Regions from separate parts of the Streptomyces sp. NPDC017095 genome, predicted to be linked through region 2. Evidence: riboswitches for the same ligand, from Rfam matches in the RefSeq annotation. Region 2 holds a riboswitch; the other holds the start of a gene.
What was found. A riboswitch is a leader RNA that binds a small molecule or an ion and turns the genes downstream of it on or off. The one in region 2 is predicted to bind glycine.

Region 1: it holds a riboswitch for glycine, as region 2 does, so the genes downstream of both, gcvT (glycine cleavage system aminomethyltransferase GcvT) here and gcvP (aminomethyl-transferring glycine dehydrogenase) in region 2, are expected to answer to the same signal.

Annotation. Positions count from the first base shown of each region.
Region 1 covers NZ_JBIROU010000010.1:54,798-62,400, reverse strand. Annotated here, with positions in the region: gene ACH4OA_RS21140 (ABC transporter substrate-binding protein) at 1-368, opposite strand, end outside; gene ACH4OA_RS21135 (ABC transporter permease) at 403-1,401, opposite strand; gene ACH4OA_RS21130 (enhanced serine sensitivity protein SseB C-terminal domain-containing protein) at 1,753-2,523, opposite strand; gene ACH4OA_RS21125 (enhanced serine sensitivity protein SseB) at 2,699-3,490, opposite strand; gene ACH4OA_RS21120 (AAA family ATPase) at 3,557-4,231, opposite strand; glycine riboswitch at 4,405-4,506, shown strand; gene gcvT (glycine cleavage system aminomethyltransferase GcvT) at 4,663-5,781, shown strand; gene gcvH (glycine cleavage system protein GcvH) at 5,911-6,288, shown strand; gene glyA (serine hydroxymethyltransferase) at 6,303-7,568, shown strand.
Region 2 covers NZ_JBIROU010000028.1:35,272-42,874, reverse strand. Annotated here, with positions in the region: gene ACH4OA_RS33645 (FHA domain-containing protein) at 1-172, shown strand, start outside; gene ACH4OA_RS33640 (MerR family transcriptional regulator) at 220-957, shown strand; gene ACH4OA_RS33635 (bifunctional nuclease family protein) at 1,043-1,516, shown strand; gene ACH4OA_RS33630 (MerR family transcriptional regulator) at 1,835-2,518, shown strand; gene ACH4OA_RS33625 (DNA polymerase IV) at 2,587-4,032, shown strand; gene ACH4OA_RS33620 (PRC-barrel domain-containing protein) at 3,954-4,325, opposite strand; glycine riboswitch at 4,445-4,539, shown strand; gene gcvP (aminomethyl-transferring glycine dehydrogenase) at 4,715-7,600, shown strand.

The sequences.
Region 1 (7,603 bases), on a different contig from region 2:
CCGCCGTCGCTCGGCTGGCCCTTGCTCGCGGCGAGGTCCGGGACGAGGGTGTTGCCCTCCTCGCCGGCGCCGGGCTTGAAGGTCATCAGCGGGCGGGCCCACAGCCGGCTGAGGTTGTACATGTAGGCGTAGTACGTGTTGCCCGGGTCGAACGAGTCCGGGACGTCGGACAGCTCGTAGGTGAGCGTCCCGCCCTTCTTGTCGGACGCGTTGACGACGCCCTTGGTCGCGGCGTTGGCCCCGGCCGACTTGTTCTCGTTCTTGTTGTCATCGGCCTTGCTGCAGCCGGCAATAAGCAGGCTTGCGGAGCCGATGGCCGCGATCGCGGCCAGCGCTGACCTTCGCATGATGGGCGCTTTCCCCTCCATTGTTGGAAACTTACGGGCTCTTCGGCGGCCGTCGTCAGCGGCTGCGCGGGTCGAGTGCATCGCGGAGTCCGTCGCCGAGCAGGTTGAAGGCGAGGACGGTCACGAAGATGGCGAGACCAGGGACGATCATGAACATGGGGTCGACCTGGTAGAAGGTGACCGCCTCGCGGAGCATGCCGCCCCAGGACGCCTGCGGGGGCTGGATGCCCACGCCGAGGAAGCTCAGGGACGCCTCGAAGAGGATGTTGGTCGGGATGAGCAGCGTCGAGTAGACGATGATCGGGCCGACCAGGTTGGGCATCAGCTCCCGGAACAGGATGTACGGGGCCTTGGCGCCCATGCCGCGGGAGGCGTCGACGAACTCGCGCTCGCGCAGGGCGAGGGTCTGGCCGCGCACGATCCGGCCCAGGTACGGCCAGTTGAAGAAGCCGATGACGAAGATCAGCACGCTCAGGTGGAGCGGCAGCCCGCTCAGGCCGAACGCGCCGCCCTGGAGCGTGGCGGAGATGGAGATGGCGAACAGCAGGAGGGGGAAGGCGAGGAACGTGTCCATCATCCGGCTGATGACCGCGTCCACCCGTCCGCCGTAGTAGCCCGCGACGACGCCCATCACGGCGCCGATCACGTTGGACAGGACCGTGGCGCCGAAGGCGACCACCAGCGACACCCAGGAGCCCTCCAGGATCCGGGTGGCGATGTCGCGGCCGAACTTGGGGTCCACGCCGAGCGGGTGGTCCGCGCTGATGCCGCCCAGACTGCCCGTGGGCAGCGAGGTGTTGGCGTCGATCAGGTCCTGGTGGAAGTCGTTGGGGTCGAGCCCGAAGAGGGCCTGGAGGGGGCGCGCGAGGAGTGCGAGGAGGATCAGCAGGATCACGATGACGCCGCCCGCGACGGCCACCTTGTCCTTCTTGAACCGGGTCCAGGCGATCTGGCCCAGGGAACGACCCTCGATCTGCCCCTTTCCGGCACCCGCCAGCACAGCCTCCGGCTGCACCTCGGCTGCCGCTCCGGTGGTCTCGATCGGTGCGGTCACGGTGAGCGACCCCTCTCGCCGGTGGTGACCGGCCTGCGCCTGCCGCGGATTGCGGCTTTGTCGACTTGCCATCGATCACAGGGCCTTCGGCCTCGTGTCTGATCCGGGAGTCTTCAGCGTCGTTGCGATCACCCGCCAGAGCTGACGGAGAAAGTATGCGCAACCGTGATGCAGTGCGGGGGATTCCGTTATCCGAACAGTGGGTAACGGCCCTCGGACGCGGGCCAGTTGGGACAGAACGCCGATTCGGCGCGGTTCGGGACGTATGGCGGATGTCTACGCGCGCAGAGAGCCGCCCGTCCGGTCCATCATGCACTGCGTGCCAAGAGGCCCGGCACGCGGGCCGGCTGCTCAGTAGCCGCCGTGGACCGGCGGGTAGCCGTAGCCGGCGGACGGCGGGGCCTGGAGCTGCGGGTGGGGCGCGGGGGCATGCGCCTCGCGGTCGTAGAAGGGGCGCGCGTTGGCCCGCATCCACATCACCACCGGGTCGTAGTCGTCGCTCATCGCGACCGTCGACACCGGCAGCCCCTCCGGGACCGCGCCGACGGACTGCTGCATCATCGCCCGCACCGAGTCCACCGCGGCGGGCGAGGCGTCGTACACCTCCAGGCCGATGGCGAGGTACGGCGCGCCGAGCGCGGGCTGCACCCAGGCGCGGCGCAGCGAGCGCAGCGCGGGGGTGCGGTGCGCGTTCTGCGCGAGCAGCGCGTAGAACTGCGGGATCTCGATGCCGGGTTCCGACAGCCGCAGCGGCCCGGCGGGCTGGCGGTCCAGACCGGTGGCGATGCGGCGCAGATCCAGCCAGGGGATGCCGACGCCGCCGCCCGGGGCGTGCGGGTTGAGCCAGAGGCCGTAGTGGTCGGGGTAGAGGGTGCGGGCCACGTCCAGGCCGTCGGCCACCTCGTAGGAACGGTTCCAGCCGCTGGCCGACAGTTCCTGGGCGGAGGTCACACAGGGGGCGTAGGGGAAGCCCTCCACCTCCATCGTCCCGTACTGGGCGTCCGGGGAGCCGGCCTGGCCGTGCCACAGCAGCATCCAGATCTGGCCGGCGGAGGGGATGGCGAGGGCGCGCAGCAGGGCCTCGTAGGCGTCGTAGCGTCCGGGCGTGACCTGGCGCAGCATGTGCTCGACGCCGCCGCTGTGGCTCGCGCTCACCTGGTGTGCCCCTTCTTCTTCATGACCCGGCGTGTGAGCACAGCTTATGCGCCCGGCAGCGCCGGGCCCGTGGCGTCGCGCGCCGGTGCGGGTGGGTGGCGGGGTTCTCGCGCGTGCCCCGCGCCCCCGTGGAGGGCCCGGTTCAGTGGCCGTTCCGGTAGAAGGGGTGCACGTTGGCCTTCAGCCAGGTGGCCACCGGGTCGTCGGTGACGTCCAGGAGGACGAGGTTGACCGGCCAGGTGACCGGGACCCGGCCGAGGGCCCGGCCGAGGGCCTCCAGGGGGCGGGCGCGCAGGTCGCCCTCCCACTGGGAGAGTTCCACGCCCACGAACATCACCGGCTCGCCCGTCTCGACGACGGCGAGGCAGCGGCGGGCGGTGAGCACCACGCCGGTGGTGTCGAACTCGGCGGAGGCGGCGGCGAGGAAGTCGACCGGGTCGTCCTGCCAGTCCGGCTCGAAGAGGCGGACCCGGCCGCCGGTGCCGGGGCCGTCGAGCGGGGTGCGGCCCGCCCGGCACAGCTCGGCCACGGCCGCGGGCGGCAGCGGTATGCCCACCACGCCCTCGGGGTTGACGGCGATGCCGACCTGCGCGGGCAGGCCGCGGGCGAACTCCACCGCCGGGGCGATGGTGTACGCCATGTGGGGACCGGCCACCTGGCGCAGTTGTTCCTCGGAGCTGAACACCGGGACGTACGCCTGGCCGCCGAGGTCCAGCGTCGGCAGGTCCAGCGGGACGCTGTCCGGGCCGCCGCCGCCGGGCAGCGGGACCCACAGCAGGCTGCGGCCGAGGACCTCGATGATCCGGCCGCCCGCCGTGGGGACGCCGAGGGACGCCGACAGCACCTCCTCCAGCTCGTTGCCGGGCCAGCCGCCGTGCGGCTGGGGGTGTGCCTGTGCCGGGAAGTCCGCGGGAAGGTCCGCCGGGAAGTCCATGTGCCTACCGCCTGCTGGGAACCGCTGTCGTGTGCGAGAAGGCTAGCGGGTGGCGGTGACAGTCCCTCACCGGGCGAAGCCCACCCGGCCCAGGACGTCCGCCGCGTCCCGGTCCAGCAGCACGGCCGTGCCGCAGCCGTCGGGCAGTTCGCCCCGCTCCGCCGCGCGCAGCAGCCGGGCGGTGGCCCGGCGGTGACGGCGGAAGGCGTAGCGGGAGACGCCCCGGCCGCGCTCGCGCTGGCCCTGCCGGGCGGTGCCGGGGCTGACGTCGAGCAGGAGCAGGTGCAGGGTGCCGCCCCGGCGCCGGGCCGCGCGGGCCAGCCAGGCGCGCACCCAGGGCTGGGTGCCGCAGTCGTGCACGACGACTCCCCCGCCGTCGCGCAGGGCCCGGCGCAGCGCGGCGTAGTGGGCGAGGCGGACCAGCGGGCGGTACAGGGCGTAGGGCAGCAGGCCGGGGACGCGGGCGGCCCAGCGGTCGCGGGTGTCCTGGGAGTCGACGCGGGGGCCGGCGACCGCGCGGTGCATCAGGGTGGACTTGCCGCTGCCGGGCAGGCCGGTGACCACGACCAGGTCGCGGGGGCCGAAGAGCAGGGCGTGCGGGCTGCGGCCCGCGCGGTCGCGCAGATCGCGGACGGCCGGCGCGGGACGGCCGGCGCCGCGTCCCCGGGCCGCGGCGGAGGGCTGCGCCGGCATCGTCAGGCCGGCGTGGGCGGTGTGGGCCGAGGTCCTGTGCACCCTGATCGTCCTCCCCAGTGGGCTCGGTGGTCTCCATGCCCGTTGTATGTAAAGAGAAGGTAATGGGCAACGGTCCGCGATGTGTGCGCGTACGGCCACGGACCGGTCACGATCAGTGGGCTCTGGCTGGCCGGGGTGCGGCGTGCAATGATGAGCCCGCCAACTGCATACCGGCCGTTTGAATCCGCGCGGGAGAGTTCCCAGGCCCCCCGGGCCCCTGGGACGCCGAAGGAGCAAGTCCCTCCCTTGAATCTCTCAGGCCCCGTTACCGCGCGGGCGAGGCACATCTGAAAAGCGGGCCGCCGTATCCGGCGGTCCCACCCAAGGTGCAAGCCGTGACCGTCCCCGTGGCGGTCCAGGCGAACCTCTCAGGTTCCGATGACAGATGGGGAGGAACGTTCCTCGCCCGTCCCTTCTGCCTGGGAGACGACCGACCGATGAGCAGTACCGAACTCCGTCACACCGCGCTCGACGCCGTGCACCGCTCGCTGGGCGCGACGATGACCGACTTCGCCGGCTGGGACATGCCCCTGCGCTACGGCTCCGAGCGCGACGAGCACCTGGCCGTGCGGACCCGGGCCGGTCTGTTCGACCTCTCCCACATGGGCGAGATCACCGTCACCGGAGCCGAGGCCGCCGCGTTCCTGAACCACGCGCTGGTCGGCAACATCGCCACCGTGGGGGCCGGCCGCGCCCGCTACACCATGATCTGCCAGGACGACGGCGGCATCCTGGACGACCTGATCGTCTACCGGCTGGCCGAGACCGAGTACCTGGTCGTGGCCAACGCCTCCAACGCCCAGGTGGTGCTGGACGCGCTCACCGAGCGCGCGGCCGGCTTCGCCGCCGAGGTCCGCGACGACCGGGACGCCTACGCGCTGCTCGCCGTCCAGGGCCCGGAGTCCCCCGGCATCCTGAAGTCCCTGACCGACGCCGACCTGGACGGCCTGAAGTACTACGCCGGCCTGCCCGGCACGGTCGCGGGCGTCCCGGCGCTGATCGCCCGCACCGGCTACACCGGCGAGGACGGCTTCGAGCTGTTCGTGCGGCCGGAGCACGCCGTGGAGCTGTGGCAGGCGCTGACCAAGGCCGGCGAGGGCGCCGGGCTGGTCCCGTGCGGGCTGTCCTGCCGGGACACGCTGCGCCTGGAGGCCGGCATGCCGCTGTACGGGCACGAGCTGACCACCTCCCTGACCCCCTTCGACGCCGGCCTCGGCCGGGTGGTGAAGTTCGAGAAGGAGGGCGACTTCGTGGGCCGCGCGGCGCTGGAGCGGGCCGCCGTCCGGGCCGAGGAGAACCCGCCGCGGGTGCTGGTCGGCCTGGCCGCCGAGGGCCGCCGGGTGCCGCGCGCCGGGTACGCCGTCGTGGCCGGCGGCGAGGTGATCGGCGAGGTCACCTCCGGCGCCCCCTCCCCCACCCTGGGCAAGCCGATCGCCATGGCCTACGTCGACGCGGCGCACGCCGCCCCGGGCACCGAGGGCGTCGGCGTGGACATCCGGGGCACCCACGAGCCGTACCAGGTCGTGGCGCTGCCGTTCTACAAGCGCCGGAAGTAACCGGCCGGCCACGGCCGTGGGACCCCGGTCCCGCGCCGTCGCGTGAGCCTGCGCACATTCACCCGCCCACCAGCGGTTTCCGTAGTCCCCCGTCACCATCACTCCCGCGCGTACAGGAGAATTCAGGCCATGAGCAACCCCCAGCAGCTGCGCTACAGCAAGGAGCACGAGTGGCTGTCGGCCACCGCGGACGGCGTCGCGACGGTCGGCATCACGGAGCACGCGGCCAACGCGCTCGGCGATGTCGTCTTCGTCCAGCTCCCCGAGGCCGGCTCCACCGTGTCCGCGGGCGAGACCTGCGGCGAGCTGGAGTCGACGAAGTCGGTCTCCGATCTGTACTCGCCGGTCACCGGTGAGGTCACCGAGGTCAACGAGGACGTCGTCAACGACCCGTCGCTGGTGAACTCCGTGCCCTTCGAGGGCGGCTGGCTGTTCAAGGTACGCATCACGGACGAGCCGGCCGAGCTGCTCTCCGCGGACGAGTACACCGCCTTCACCGCCGGCTGAGGAGTCGTAGCCCCATGACTGTCCTGAACACACCCCTGCACGAGCTGGACCCGGAGATCGCCGCCGCGGTCGGCGCCGAGCTGGAGCGCCAGCAGTCGACGCTGGAGATGATCGCCTCCGAGAACTTCGCGCCGCTCGCGGTCATGGAGGCCCAGGGCTCGGTCCTCACCAACAAGTACGCCGAGGGCTACCCGGGCCGCCGCTACTACGGCGGCTGCGAGCACGTCGACGTCGCCGAGCAGATCGCCATCGACCGGGTCAAGGAGCTGTTCGGCGCCGAGTACGCCAACGTGCAGCCCCACTCCGGTGCCTCCGCGAACCAGGCGGCCCTGTTCGCGCTGGCCCAGCCCGGGGACACCATCCTCGGCCTGGACCTCGCGCACGGCGGCCACCTGACCCACGGGATGCGGCTGAACTTCTCCGGCAAGCAGTTCGACGTGGTCGCCTACCACGTGGACGCCGCGACCGGCCTGGTCGACATGGCCGAGGTCGAGCGGCTCGCCAAGGAGCACCGCCCCAAGGTGATCATCGCCGGCTGGTCGGCGTACCCGCGCCGGCTCGACTTCGCCGAGTTCCGCCGGATCGCCGACGAGACCGGCGCGTACCTGTGGGTCGACATGGCGCACTTCGCCGGCCTGGTCGCCGCCGGTCTGCACCCCAACCCGGTGCCGTACGCGGACGTGGTCACCTCCACCACGCACAAGACGCTGGGCGGCCCGCGCGGCGGCATCATCCTCGCGCGCAAGGAGTTCGCGAAGAAGCTGAACTCCTCCGTCTTCCCGGGCTTCCAGGGCGGTCCGCTGGAGCACGTGATCGCGGCCAAGGCGGTCTCCTTCAAGGTCGCGGCGAGCGAGGAGTTCAAGGAGCGCCAGCGCCGCACGGTGGAGGGTGCCCGCATCCTCGCCGAGCGGCTGACGGCCGCCGACGCCCGCGAGGCCGGGGTCAACGTGCTCTCCGGCGGTACGGACGTGCACCTGATCCTGGTCGACCTGCGCGCTTCCGAGCTGGACGGGCAGCAGGCCGAGGACCGGCTGCACGAGGTCGGCATCACGGTCAACCGCAACGCCGTCCCGGACGACCCGCGCCCGCCGATGGTCACCTCCGGCCTGCGCATCGGTACGCCGGCCCTGGCCACCCGCGGCTTCACGGCCGAGGACTTCGCCGAGGTCGCGGACGTGATCGCCGAGACGCTGAAGCCGGAGTTCGACGCCGAGGCGCTCAAGGCGCGCGTCAAGGCGCTCGCCGACAAGCACCCGCTGTACCCCGGTCTGAACAAGTAGGCCGCCTTTCGCGAGGCGCCGCGCACACGGGAAGA
Region 2 (7,603 bases):
CGTGGAGTTCCGGCGCTCTCCGGACGGCTCCTTCACGGTGGCCGACGTGGGCAGTCTGAACGGCACGTACGTCAACCGCGAGCGCATCGACCAGGTCGCTCTGTCGAACGGTGACGAGGTGCAGATCGGCAAGTACCGGCTGGTGTTCTACGCGAGCCGGCAGGGCATCTGACCCGCCCCCGGACGGACGTCCGGGGGGACCACCCCCAGGGAAGGTCCATGCTTCAAACACCGAGCGGCGGTGCCGGAAGCGGTACCGCCGCCAGGGACAGTGGGCTGATGAGCATCGGCACGGTGCTGAACGTGCTGCGCGACGAGTTCCCCGAAGTCACCATCTCCAAGATCCGCTTCCTGGAGTCGGAGGGCCTGGTCGAGCCGCGGCGGACCCCGTCGGGGTACCGCAAGTTCAGCGCCGGAGACGTCGAGCGCCTCGCTCATGTCCTGCGGATGCAGCGGGACCACTATCTGCCGCTCAAGGTGATCCGGGAGCATCTGGACGCCATGGCGCGCGGCGAGGCCGTGGCGCTGCCCGTGGTGGGGCGCCAGCGCACCGGAGAGGACGGGCCGGCGCCCGTGGAGGGTCCCACGGTGGCCAGGATCGGCAAGGCCGAACTGCTGGCCGCGGCGGACATCACCGAGGACGATCTGAAGGAGTGGGAGTCCTACGGGCTCATCGCTCCCCTGGAGGACGGGGCGTACGACGCCGAGACCGTCACGGTGGCCTCGCTCGTGGCCGAACTGGGCCGGTTCGGGATCGAGCCGCGCCACCTCAGGGTGATGAAGGCCGCCGCCGACCGCGAGGCGGGTCTGGTCGACCAGGTGGTGGCCCCGCTCAGGCGCCACCGCAATCCGCAGACCAGGGTGCACGCCGAGGCCCGTACGCGCGAGCTGGCGGCCCTCACGACGAAACTGCACGCGGCCCTGGTGAATACCGCTCTCGGGGTGCGGAACCCCTGAACCCCGGGGCCTCCGGGCGGCCGGATCGGGCACCTGTTCCCGGCCCGACTACCCAAACGTCCCGGGCACCGCCTAGGGTTGCTGTGTGAACGAGCTCGATGTCGTAGGTGTCCGGGTCGAAATGCCCTCCAACCAACCGATCGTGCTCCTGCGCGAAGTGGGAGGCGACCGTTACCTCCCGATCTGGATCGGGCCGGGGGAGGCGACGGCGATCGCCTTCGCCCAGCAGGGCATGGCCCCCGCGCGGCCGCTGACCCACGACCTGTTCAAGGACGTGCTGGAAGCCGTCGGCCAGGAGCTGACCGAAGTACGCATCACCGACCTGCGGGAAGGCGTCTTCTACGCGGAACTGGTGTTCGCCAGCGGGGTCGAGGTCAGCGCCCGCCCCTCCGATGCCATAGCGCTCGCCCTGCGCACCGGCACGCCGATCTACGGCAGTGACACGGTGCTGGACGACGCGGGCATCGCGATCCCGGACGAGCAGGAGGACGAGGTGGAGAAGTTCCGCGAGTTCCTCGACCAGATCTCGCCCGAGGACTTCGGCACCAGCAGCCAGTGAGACACCAGGAGCCGGTGAGACACCGGCAGGCGCTGAGCCGCCGCGCCGCAGTCGGCCAGGCGCGCGGCCGGCCTCCGGACCGGAGTTTTTCCCGGTATGGGCGGCGGCGCCGCGGGTCCGGCGCCCCGGCAATTGCCTCCGGCCGGTGAGAGCGTCCTACGGCCCGCCGCGAGGGCATTCGGCTAGCCTTTCCCCGCGGTGGGGCACGGGAAACCACTCCTAGGGTGATTATCACTCGGCGTGCCGAGTGTGGCGATCGTTGACGCACCCCTGGTGACTGCCTACCGTCGAGAAGGCAGGTCAAGGACGGAGGTCGGCGTGAGAACCAGCGGCGACGGTACGGCTGGGGGTGCCCCCGGACGCGGTTTCGGGGAGAGCGGTCCGTACCCGCCCCCGAACGCGCGGCTGCGTCCCGGCGCGGGACATGCCCATCCCGGCGGCGCGGTGGAGCACGCTCCGCAGCTTCCGACGGCGGTGCCGAACGGCGGAGGGGTGGCGTCCATGACGTCCGAGCAGATCGGCTACCGCGGGCCCACGGCCTGCGCTGCCGCCGGAATCACCTATCGGCAGCTCGACTACTGGGCCCGCACCGGCCTGGTCGAGCCCAGCGTGCGCCCGGCCTACGGGTCGGGCACCCAGCGGCTCTACAGCTTCCGGGACGTCGTCGTCCTGAAGATCGTGAAGCGGTTCCTGGACACCGGGGTGTCGCTGCAGAACATCCGCACGGCCGTGCAGCACCTGAGGGAACGCGGTTTCCGCGACCTGGAGCGGATGACCCTGATGAGCGACGGGGCCACCGTGTACGAGTGCTCCTCGCCGGACGAGGTCCACGCCCTGCTCCAGGGCGGCCAGGGCATCTTCGGGATCGCCGTCGGCGTGGTGTGGCGGGACGTGGAGAGCGCCCTCTCCCAGCTGCACGGCGAGCGCATCGACACCGGCGAGACCCTCGTCGGGCACAACCCCGCGGACGAGCTGGCGCGACGCCGCAACCGGGCGGTCTGACCGCCGGACCGGCCGGGGGCGCCCCGGCACCGCGGCCGTTGTCAGTGCCGTGGTGCAGCATCGGAGATGTGAGAAACGCGCCCACGATCCTGCATCTCGACATGGATGCCTTCTTCGCCTCGGTGGAGCAGGCGTCCAAACCGAGCCTGCGCGGGAAGGCGGTCGTCGTGGGCGGGCTCGGACCGCGCGGTGTGGTGGCCACCGCGTCGTACGAGGCACGGGTGTTCGGGGTCCACTCGGCGATGCCCATGGCGCAGGCCCGCCGGCTGGCGCCCAACGCCGCCTATCTGGTGCCGCGCTTCACGCTGTACCGGGCGATCAGCGAGCAGGTGATGGCGCTGCTGCGGGAGCTGTCGCCGCTGGTGGAGCCGCTGAGCCTGGACGAGGCGTTCGTGGATCTGGAGGCCGGGGGGACGGCCTGGGACGAGGAGTCGGCGCGGCGGGCCGGCGAGAAGCTGCGGAGGGACATCCGGACGGTCACCGGCCTCACCGGATCGGTGGGGCTCGCCGCCTCCAAGATGCTCGCGAAGATCGCCTCGGAGCAGGCCAAGCCGGACGGACTGGTGCTGATCGAGCCGGGCGGCGAGCGGGCGCTGCTGGGGCCGATGCCGGTGCGCACGCTGCCGGGCGTCGGGCCGGCCACCGGCGACCATCTGCGCCGGGCCGGGATCACCACGGTGCAGGAACTGGCCGAGGCGGGGGAGGACGAGCTGGTCCGGCTGCTCGGCAAGGCGCACGGGCAGGCGCTGTACGCGATGGCCCTGGCCCGGGACGAGCGGCCGGTGGTGGCCGAGCGGGAGGCCAAGTCGGTGTCCGTGGAGGACACGTACGACGTGGACATCCACGACCGGGCGCGGGTCGCTCTGGAGGTGCGGCGGCTGGCCGACCGGTGTGTGCGGCGGCTGCGCGGGGCCGGGCTGTCCGGGCGGACCATCGTGCTCAAGGTGCGGCGGTACGACTTCTCGACGCTGACCCGCTCCGAGACGCTCCGGGGGCCCACAGACGACCCGGCGGTCATCCGCGAGGCGGCGGCCCGGCTGCTGGACTCCGTGGACACCACGGGCGGGGTGCGGCTGCTCGGGGTGGGGGTGTCCGGGCTCGCCGACTACACGCAGGAGGACCTGTTCGCGCAGGCGATGCCGGTGCCCCTGGAGGAGGAGCCGGAGGCGGGCGCCGCCGAGTCCGCCGTGGAGCGGCCGGAGCCCGTCGAACGGCAGTGGCGTGCCGGGCAGGACGTACGGCACGCCGAGTACGGACACGGGTGGGTGCAGGGCAGCGGGCTGGGGCGGGTCACCGTGCGGTTCGAGACGCCGCTGTCGGCTCCGGGGCGGGTGCGGACGCTCCCCGTCGCCGACCCCGACCTGGTGGCGGCCGATCCGTTGCCGCTGGTCGCGGATTCCGCCCGCCCGCCCGGCGCCGGGGCGGACGCGTCCGGTCAGACCTCCTCCGAGCCCGCCAGCTTGCCGAAGTCGTGGTCGGGGACCGCGGGGGGTGGGGCCGTATCGAGTCCGTAGTGGTGGTAGAGCTGGAGTTCCTGCTCCGGGGAGAGGTGACGGCCCACGCCGAAGTCGGGGGCGTCCTTGACCAGGGCGCGGTCGAAGGGGACGCGCAGCGTGCCGTCGACGAGTTCGCTCGGTTCCAGCGGGACGAAGGCGTCCCGGGAGAAGAGGCCGGTGCGTATGGCCGCCCACTCGGGCACGCCGGTGGCGTCGTCCAGGTACACCTCGTCGATGGTCCCGATCTTGGTGCCATTGCGGTCGAACACCTTGCGGCCGATCAGGCTGCGCGGATCGATGTCGGTCTGCACGGTCCCGCTCCCTCCACGTGGTCGCGACTCATCCGTCAGCACTACCAAAGAGCACATTCAGGCAGGCGGCCACTCGAAGACCACGGCGTTGACCTCGCTGATAGGCTGACGGCGGCTGCTGACCCCGCGCGGGAGAGTCCTCCGACCACCTCGGAGGCGCCGAAGGAGCAACTCCTCCCCGGAATCTCTCAGGCTCACGTACCGCACGGACGAGGTCACTCTGGAAAGCAGGACGGGCGTCCGACGGCTCCCGTCCTCACCGACGGTGAAAGCCGGTGCCCGCGGGCGTCCGGTGAAGCTCTCAGGTGCAGATGACAGAGGGGGAGGCCGTCGGGGTGCCCGTGCCGGGGCGCCCCTCGCAGGTCGCGTCAGACCAGGAGGCCTCCGCAATGACCGCCCACCGCATTCCGCTCGCCGAGCTCGAAGCGGGCATCCCGTTCGAGCAGCGCCACATCGGGCCCGACCAGGAGGCGCGGGCCAAGATGCTCGCCCAGGTCGGGTACGGCTCGCTCGACGAGCTGACCGCCGCCGCGGTCCCGGATGTGATCAAGAACGCCGACGCCCTGGACCTGCCCGGTGCCCGCACCGAGGCCGAGGTGCTCGCCGAGCTGCGCTCGCTCGCCGACCGCAACCAGGTCCTGGGCTCGATGATCGGCCTGGGCTACCACGGCACCTTCACCCCGCCCGTCATCCTGCGCAACGTCATGGAGAACCCGGCCTGGTACACGGCCTACACGCCGTACCAGCCGGAGATCTCCCAGGGCCGCCTGGAGGCCCTGCTGAACTTCCAGACGATGGTCGCCGAGCTGACCGGCCTGCCCACCTCCGGTGCCTCCCTGCTGGACGAGGGCACGGCCGCCGCCGAGGCGGTGGCCCTGTCCCGGCGCATGGGCAGGAACAAGAAGGGCCTGTTCCTGATCGACGCGGACGCGCTGCCGCAGACCATCGCCGTGATCCGGACGCGCGCCGAGCCGACCGGCGTGGAGGTCGTCGTCGCCGACCTCTCCGCCGGCATCCCGGCCGAGGTCGCCGGGCGCGAGATCAACGGCGTGCTGATCCAGTACCCGGGCGCCTCCGGAGCCGTACGGGACATCAAGCCCGTCATCGACCAGGCGCACGAGCTGGGCGCCCTGGTGACGGTGGCCGCGGACCTGCTCGCCCTGACCCTGCTGACCTCGCCGGGCGAGCTGGGCGCGGACATCGCCGTCGGCACCACCCAGCGCTTCGGCGTGCCGATGGGCTTCGGCGGACCGCACGCCGGCTACATGGCCGTACACGAGAAGTTCGCGCGCAGCCTGCCCGGCCGCCTGGTCGGCGTCTCCGTCGACGCCGACGGGCACCGGGCCTACCGGCTCGCGCTGCAGACCCGTGAGCAGCACATCCGCCGGGAGAAGGCCACCAGCAACATCTGCACCGCGCAGGTGCTGCTCGCCGTCATGGCCGGCATGTACGCCGTCTACCACGGCCCCGAGGGCCTGAGGACGATCGCCCGCCGCACGCACCGCTACGCCACCCTCCTCGCCGCGGGCCTGACGGCCGCCGGTGTGGAGATCGTCCACGGCGCGTACTTCGACACCGTCACCGCGCGGGTGCCCGGCAGGGCCGCCGAGGTCGTCGCCGCGGCCCGGGACAACGGCGTCAACCTGCGGCTCGTCGACGCCGACCACGTCTCCATGGCCTGCGACGAGACGACCGGCCGGGCCCAGCTGGACGCCGTGTGGGCCGCCTTCGGCGCCGACGCCGACATCGAGGCGCTGGACGCGACCGCCGAGGACACCCTGCCCGAGGCGCTGCTGCGCACCGACGACTACCTCACCCACCCGGTCTTCCACCAGCACCGCTCCGAGACCGCGATGCTGCGCTACCTGCGCAGGCTGGCCGACCGGGACTACGCGCTCGACCGCGGCATGATCCCGCTGGGCTCCTGCACCATGAAGCTCAACGCGACCACGGAGATGGAACCGGTCACCTGGCCCGAGTTCGGCCAGCTGCACCCGTTCGCGCCGGCCGAGCAGGCGCAGGGCTACCTCACGCTCATCCGCGAGCTGGAGGAGCGTCTCGCCGAGGTCACCGGCTACGACAAGGTCTCCCTCCAGCCGAACGCCGGTTCGCAGGGCGAGCTGGCCGGCCTGCTCGCCGTACGCGGCTACCACCGTGCCAACGGCGACGAGCAGCGCACCGTCTGTCTGATCCCGTCCTCCGCGCACGGCACCAACGCGGCCAGCGCGGTGATGGCCGGCATGAAGGTCGTCGTCGTCAAGACCGCCGGGGACGGCGAGATCGACGTCGAGGACCTGCGGGCCAAGATCGAGCAGTACCGCGACGAGCTGGCGGTGCTGATGATCACCTACCCGTCGACGCACGGTGTGTTCGAGGAGCACGTCGCCGACATCTGCGCCCGGGTGCACGAGGCCGGCGGCCAGGTGTACGTCGACGGCGCCAACCTCAACGCGCTGGTCGGCCTCGCCAAGCCGGGCCATTTCGGCGGCGACGTCTCCCACCTGAACCTGCACAAGACGTTCTGCATCCCGCACGGCGGCGGCGGTCCGGGCGTCGGCCCGGTCGCGGTCCGCGCGCACCTGGCGCCGTACCTGCCGAACCACCCGCTCCAGCCCGAGGCCGGCCCGGAGACGGGCGTCGGACCGATCTCCGCCGCCCCCTGGGGCAGCGCGGGCATCCTGCCCATCTCCTGGGCGTACGTCCGCCTGATGGGCGGCGAAGGCCTGAAGCGGGCCACCCAGGTCGCCGTGCTCTCGGCGAACTACATCGCCAAGCGCCTGGAGCCGCACTACCCGGTGCTCTACACCGGCCCGGGCGGCCTGGTCGCGCACGAGTGCATCATCGACCTGCGCCCGATCACCAAGGCCACCGGTGTGACCGTGGACGACGTCGCCAAGCGTCTGATCGACTACGGCTTCCACGCGCCGACCATGTCCTTCCCGGTGGCCGGCACGCTGATGATCGAGCCGACCGAGTCGGAGGACCTCACCGAGCTGGACCGTTTCTGCGAGGCCATGATCGCCATCCGTGCGGAGATCGAGAAGGTCGGCTCCGGCGCGTGGCCCGCGGAGGACAACCCGCTGCGGGGCGCCCCGCACACCGCCGCCGCGCTCGGCGGTGAGTGGTCGCACTCCTACAGCCGCGAGGAAGCCGTCTTCCCGGCCGGCGTCTCGGCCGCCGACAAGTACTGGCCGCCGGTGCGCCGCATCGACCAGGCCTTCGGCGACCGCAACCTGGTGTGCTCCTGCCCGCCGCTGGACGCCTACGAGGACTGAGCG